Regions from separate parts of the Burkholderia sp. AW33-5 genome, predicted to be linked through region 2. Evidence: riboswitches for the same ligand, from Rfam matches in the RefSeq annotation. Region 2 holds a riboswitch; the other holds the start of a gene.
The links. A riboswitch is a leader RNA that binds a small molecule or an ion and turns the genes downstream of it on or off. The one in region 2 is predicted to bind glycine.
Positions count from the first base shown of each region.

Region 1 (3,404 bases), on a different contig from region 2:
TGTGAATCGGCCCGCGGCCTTCGAACGCCTTGATCACCGGCGCATGCACCGAATGATCGCCGCCGAGCACCACCGGCATCGCTCCGCCGGCGAGAATCTTGCGCACGGCCAGTTCGATGTTCGCGTTGCTCGTGGCCATGTCGGTGTGCACGATGTCCGCATCGCCGACGTCCACCATGCGAACCTGATCCTCGGTCAGGTAGAGCACGTCGTCTTCGTGATCGTAGGCGCCCGCGTGCCCGAACGAAAACAGCGTTGACGCCTCGCGAATGCCGCGCGGGCCGAAGCGCGCGCCCGAGCGCCACTGGGTGCCCATGTCGTTGGGCGCACCCAGGATCGCGACGTCCGCGTCGATGTTCTCCCAGTCGAGGCACACCGGCGCCTTCGCAAAGGTGCAGTGACCGACGAACGGCAGGTTGAGCCTGCCCTTTTCATAGCTGTTGTTCTGCATTGTCTCCGTCTCCATCTGTATGCGGATTCGTCTTCGGGCGCACGGCCGTCCATGCGCTTGCCTTTGCGGTCACTATGGGCAAAAATTTTTTCCGGAAAAATAGCATCTATCAGATGTCCATATCGGATATTCCGATGTGACGGACGGAGGAGAACGGAACGTGAAACAGCTGCAGGACATCGACCTGAAACTGCTCAGGATTTTCATGACCATCGTGAAATGCGGCGGCTTCTCCGCCGCGCAGGCCGCGCTGAACGTGAGCCAGTCGACCATCAGCGAGCAGATGACCAGCCTCGAAACGCGCCTCGGCGTCAAATTGTGCGAACGCGGCCGCAGCGGCTTTCGTCTGACGGAACACGGCGTCGCGACCTACGAATCCGCGCAGCGCCTCGCGCTCGCGGTGGAAGCGTTCTGCATGGACACCCATGCGCTCAAGCAGCGCATCTCGGGCCGGCTTCATCTCGGCATCATCGACAACACGGTCACCGACACCGACAGCATCCTGCCGCTCGCGCTGCGCCGGTTCGTCTCGCGCGGTCACGATGTCCAGCTCGACATCTACATCGGCACGCCGGCCGAGCTCGAGGAACGCGTGCTCGACGGGCGGTTGCACCTCGCGATCGGCCACTTCCCGCTCACCGTTGCCGGCCTGTCCTACACGCAGCTGTACGAGGAGCCCGACGGCCTCTACTGCAGCCGCTACCATCCGCTGTTCTCGACCGACGCCACCGGCGACGCGCTGATCGAGCGCGTCCGCCAAAGCCAGGTGGTCGCCCGCGCGTTCCTGCAGCAGCGCGACCTGCAATTGCTCGAGAGCGGCAGCGCGGCCGCGACCGTCGACAATGTCGAGGCCCAGGCGATCCTGATCCTGACGGGCGCGTATATCGGCTTTCTGCCGCGGCACTACGCGAGACAGTGGGTCGACGCCGGCCAGATGCGCCAGCTCGCCGCGGAACAGCTCACGTCCGCATGGCCGTTCTCGTCGATCACGCGCCGCGGCGCCGCACAGCCGACCGTGCTTCGCGCGTTCCTCGACGACCTGATGGCCCAGTCGGGCAACCGCCCCGCGCCGGCGGACAGATAGTCGATATCGGATATTCATTTCGGTCTCCACCGAAGTATCGACCGGCCGCGATCGCGGCGCGGCCTTGCTCCGCCAGGCCGCGCGCCGTTTTCGGCACGCCTGCGTCGTGCCGCGGCATCTGCTTCGCCGCATGGGCGATCGAACGAGGTGTTGACACCGCCGCAGGCGTGCGACTAGATTGTCGCCAGCTATCGGGATGTGTCAGGAGAGACCGCCGTCCGGCGGCGCCGAAGGGGAATCGCCCCAGAAACTCTCAGGCAAAAGGACTGACGCATCGATTAGCGCTCTGGAGAGTAGGCCTCTGGTCGTCGACCAAGCCTCGCCGAAGGAGAAGCGCCCCGCCGGGGCGCGCAATCTCTCAGGCAAACGGACAGAGGGGGCATCAGGCACGCAGCCTGGAATGCCCCGGTCTCGTCCGGATGCCGACTCGTCGATCATCCTCCCGCCCGTGCACTTCCGGCTTGCGTGTGCCGCATCACGCAACGCAACCCTGTCAGGAAGAGAGCACATGAGCGAGGTCCGATACACCGAATCCCATGAATGGCTGCGCGTCGAAGGCGACGGCAGCGCCACCGTCGGCATTACCGACCACGCGCAATCGCAGCTGGGCGATCTGGTTTATGTCGCACTGCCAAACGAAGGCGACGCCTTTGCCCAGTACGACGAGGCCGCCACCGTCGAATCGGTCAAGGCCGCCGGCGAGGTCAAGATGCCGGTGTCCGGCACCGTGCTGGAAGCGAACGCCGCCCTGGGCGACACGCCGAGCCTCGTCAACGATTCCGCGGAATGCGACGGCTGGTTCTTCAGGATGCGCATCGACAGCCCGGAGCAGCTGACCGGGTTGATGGACGCCGCCGCGTATCGCGCCTATATCGGCGCATGACGGAGACGGCCATGAACGCATTCGATTCCGTCGCGCAGCGCGAGTCGTTCGTCCGCCGCCACATCGGCCCCGATGCAAACGAACAGGCCGCGATGCTGGCCGTGCTCGGCTTGGACTCCGTCGACGAGCTGGTGGAACAGGTCGTCCCCGCGGCGATCCGCAGCGATGCGCCGCTCGCCCTGCCTCCCGGCTGCACCGAAGCCGACGCGCTGGACCGGCTGGCTGCACTGGCAGGCCGCAACCAGGTATTCCGCTCGTTCATCGGCATGGGATACCACGACACCCACACGCCGCCGGTCATTCAGCGCAACGTGCTGGAAAATCCGGCCTGGTACACGGCCTACACGCCGTACCAGCCTGAAATCTCGCAAGGCCGCCTGGAGGCGCTGCTCAACTTCCAGACCATGATCGCCGACCTGACCGGCCTCGAGATCGCCAACGCGTCGATGCTCGACGAAGGCACCGCGGCCGCCGAGGCGATGACGTTCTGCCGGCGCCTCGCCCGGTCGGACAGCCGGATCTTCTTCGTCGCGCACGATTGCCATCCGCAGACGATCGAGATCGTTCGCACGCGCGCGGAGCCGCTCGGCATCGAGATCGTCGTCGGAAATCCGCGCCGCGATCTGTCCGCCACCGGCTGTTTCGCCGCGCTGCTGCAATATCCGGGCACCTTCGGCGACATCCACGATTACCGCGACGTGGTCGGCACCCTGCATGCGAACGGCGCGCTGGCCGTGGTCGCCGCCGACCTGCTCGCGCTGACCCTGCTCGCGCCGCCGGGCGAATTCGGCGCCGACGTGGCGGTCGGCACCACGCAGCGCTTCGGCGTGCCGCTGGGTTACGGCGGCCCGCACGCCGGTTATTTCGCGACGCGCGACACGTTCAAGCGCACGATGCCGGGACGACTGGTCGGCGTGTCGGTCGACGCGCACGGCCGCCCGGCGCTGCGCCTCGCGATGCAGACGCGCGAACAGCACATCCGGCGC
Region 1 covers NZ_JBSAXA010000022.1:12,072-15,475, reverse strand. The annotation lists gene speB (agmatinase) at 1-451, opposite strand, end outside; gene ACV22V_RS26155 (LysR family transcriptional regulator) at 612-1,535, shown strand; glycine riboswitch at 1,728-1,814, shown strand; gene gcvH (glycine cleavage system protein GcvH) at 2,044-2,418, shown strand; gene gcvP (aminomethyl-transferring glycine dehydrogenase) at 2,415-3,404, shown strand, end outside.
Region 1: linked by a shared signal. The riboswitch ahead of gcvH (glycine cleavage system protein GcvH) and the one ahead of gcvT (glycine cleavage system aminomethyltransferase GcvT) in region 2 are both predicted to bind glycine.

Region 2 (3,404 bases):
ACTCTGGTCCCGCGCGGGCCGGCTGGCCGGCCGCGCGCGGTTCGGGTAGGGAAAATTAGTCGATCAGCTTGCTGTAGGCGTCGGCGTCGATCAGCTTGTCGGTCGAGGCGCCGGCCGCGAGCTTGATCTTGAAGAGCCACGTGCCGTATGCGTCGCCGTTCACTTCTTCCGGCGAGTCGGCGGCTTCTTCGTTGATGGCGACGACCTCGCCGGACACCGGCGAGTAGATGTCGGATGCCGCCTTCACCGATTCGACGACGCCGACGGCGTCGCCCGCGTTCACCGACTTGCCGACTTGCGGCAGTTCGAGGAAGACGATGTCGCCGAGCGTGCTCTGCGCGTGATCGGTGATGCCGACCGTCAGCGTGCCGTCGGCTTCGGTGCGGATCCACTCGTGTTCGTCGGTGTACTTCAGATCGGCCGGGACGTTGCTCATCGGATGCTCCTGGATAAAAGGGTGTGTTCGTTATGCTGGCGCGCCGCCGGGACGCGCCGGGGTGTGGTTGCGCCGGGCGCCATTTCCCGGCTTCCCGGGAGGCGGCCTCCCGGTCGCCTCTCGGTCGTTACGCAGCGAGGACCTTGCCGTTGCGCACGAACGGCAGTTTTACCACGCGCGCGGGAAGTTGCTTGTCTCGAATCTGCACATGAATGATGTCGCCGACCTGGACGGCCGCCGGCACGCGCGCGAACGCGATCGATTCCTGCATCGACGGCGAGAACGTGCCGCTCGTGATCTCGCCTTCGCCGTGCGGCGTGACGACCTTCTGGTGCGCGCGCAGCACGCCGCCCGCCTTGCCGTTTTCCTTCTGCAGGATCAGGCCGACGAACGCGGCGCGCGAGCCGTCGCGCTCGAGTGCGGCGCGGCCGACGAACTCGCGCGGCGCCGACAGGTCGACCGTCCACGCGAGGCCTGCGTCGAGCGGGGACACGGTGTCGTCCATATCCTGGCCGTACAGGTTCATGCCGGCCTCGAGGCGCAGCGTGTCGCGCGCGCCGAGCCCGCAGGGGCGCACGCCGTTTTGCTGCAGCGCGGCCCACAGCGCTTCGACGTGCACGGCCGGGACGATCACTTCGAAGCCGTCTTCGCCGGTGTAGCCGGTGCGCGCGATGGTGAGATCGCCGAACGGCGTGCCGGCGACCTGCGCGGCGTTGAACGGCTTCAGTTCGCTGGTCGCGGCACGCGCGGCGGGCACCGTCGTCCAGACCTTTTCACGGGCGTTCGGGCCCTGAACGGCGACGATCGCGAAATCGCGGCGCGGCGCGATGGTCAGGCCGTAGCCGCCTTGTTCGTTGAGCTGGTTGAACCACGCGATGTCCTTCTCGGCCGTGCCGGCGTTGACGACGACGCGGAAGAAGTCTTCGGTGAAGTAATAGACGATCAGGTCGTCGACGACGCCGCCCTGCGGATTGAGCAGGCACGAGTAGAGCGCCTTGCCGGGGGTCTTGAGCTTGCCGACGTTGTTGGCGATCGCGTGTTCGAAGAACGCGCGCACGCGGCTGCCGGTGAAATCGACGACGCACATGTGCGACACGTCGAACATGCCGGCGTCGGTGCGCACGGCTTCGTGTTCTTCGATCTGCGAGCCGTAGTTGACGGGCATGTCCCAGCCGCCGAAGTCGACCATGCGGGCATTGAGCGCGCGGTGCGCGGCGTTGAGCGGGGTTTGATTCAGTGCAGTCATCGAGGCCTCAGGCAAGGCGCTTGCGCGCGGGTCAGAACGGCCATGTGCCGACCGTCGCGGCCGTGTGCCTGCGAGCGATGCGATACATGCCCCTCTGTCCTCGATACCTGAGAGATTGCGCCGCGGCCACGAGCCGGCGAACGCGCGCCCCTTCGGTGGGCAGCCTGCCCGCGCTGCAATCGCGCAGCGGGCTACTGCCGCTCTCCAGAGTGCGGGGAGTGCGGCCCGCGCGAAGCGCGGACGGGATCCCCGACGCGGTCGGTCCTTTTGCCTGAGAGTTTGCGGGTGTGCCCCTTCGGCGGCGCGACCGGCGTTGCGAAGCTACGCGGCCACACGCTCTCCCGACGCGTGCGGGCGACTGTACGCGAGCGGGTCGGCATTGTCAATTTGGGCAAAATAATGTCGCTTCGCGACAAGCGGCGGCGTGAGGGACGCCGCCGCTTTTGCCGGCACCGGCGGACGCCGGCATGGCCGGTTTTACTCGCCGATCGCGCGCGCGGCCGTGTCGAGTTCCTGGTTCAGCACGCGCTGCTCGTCGCCGGACAGGCCGCCGTTGTGCTGGGTCGACATGTCGCTCGCTTCCTGGCGGATCACGTCGAGCCGGTGGTGCAACTGCGCGCCGTACGGCGGCGGGTAGTAGCCGCCGTTGACGCGCGCGTCGATCCGGCGGTGCAGGTTGTCGATCCGGCCCTGGACCTCCAGCAGGCGATCGTTCGCGACGACCTGCGGATTCGGCCGCGGCGGGGGCGGGGGCGTCTGTCGGGCCGGCCGCTGCGGCTGCACGACACAGGCCGCGAGCGAGGAAACCAGGACGCAGCATGCCGCTGCGCGAATCAACCGTTGCATCACATTCTCCTGACGGTTTGGTGTCGGATCGACTTTTTGAGAAACGCATCAGACCGGGCGACCGCTGACTTTCGTTCCCGCACCATTTGTAACGGAATGTTCGGGATCGTGTTGTCGCGGCGGCTGACGCGTGGTCGCTGCCGCTGCCGGGGGCGGCGCGGCCCGACGCGATGGCCGAGGCCGGGACGGCACCGACCCGACCGGCGGCCGTCAGACGGTGCGGCGCACGAACGGTACCCGGCGGCCTTCATGCTCGCTTTGCGCGGCGAGCTCGATGATCGTCATCACGTCGACGGCGTCCTGCGGCGTGACCGGGAACGGCGCGCCGTCGTGGACCGACGCGGCGAGCGCGCGGTAGAACTCCGCGTACTGGCCGTCGAGCGTCGGTACCGGCCGCTCGACCTCGACTTCGCCGTCGAGCACGCGAAGCACGCCGGGCGGGTTGCCGCCGCCGAACTCGACGTGGTCCGGCGTCAGGCCGGCCTTCAACTGGTCTTCCTGCGTGTCGAGCCCGAACTTCTGGTAGCTGCCGCGCGTGCCGTGCAGCGTGAAGCGCGCGGGCTCGATCGCCGACAGCGCGCTCGCGTGCAGCGCGACGTCCTTGTCCGGATAGCCGAGCAGCAGGTGCACGAAATCGGGCGCCGTGCCGTTGTCGCGGCGCGTCTTGACCGTGGCGCTGACCGTTTCCGGCAGCCCGAACAGCGCGAGCGCCTGGTCGATCAGGTGCGGGCCGAGGTCGAGCAGCAGGCCGCCGCCGCGTGCGGGCTCCTCGCGCCAGCGCGTGCGCGGGGTCGGCCGGAAGCGGTCGAAGTGCGACGCGAAATACGTGAGCCGCCCGAGTTCGCGGGATTCGACGATGCGCCGCACGGTGAGGAA
Region 2 covers NZ_JBSAXA010000009.1:119,241-122,644, forward strand. The annotation lists gene gcvH (glycine cleavage system protein GcvH) at 56-436, opposite strand; gene gcvT (glycine cleavage system aminomethyltransferase GcvT) at 564-1,682, opposite strand; glycine riboswitch at 1,767-1,900, opposite strand; glycine riboswitch at 1,932-2,036, opposite strand; gene ACV22V_RS16795 (hypothetical protein) at 2,160-2,528, opposite strand; gene ACV22V_RS16800 (oxidoreductase) at 2,739-3,404, opposite strand, start outside.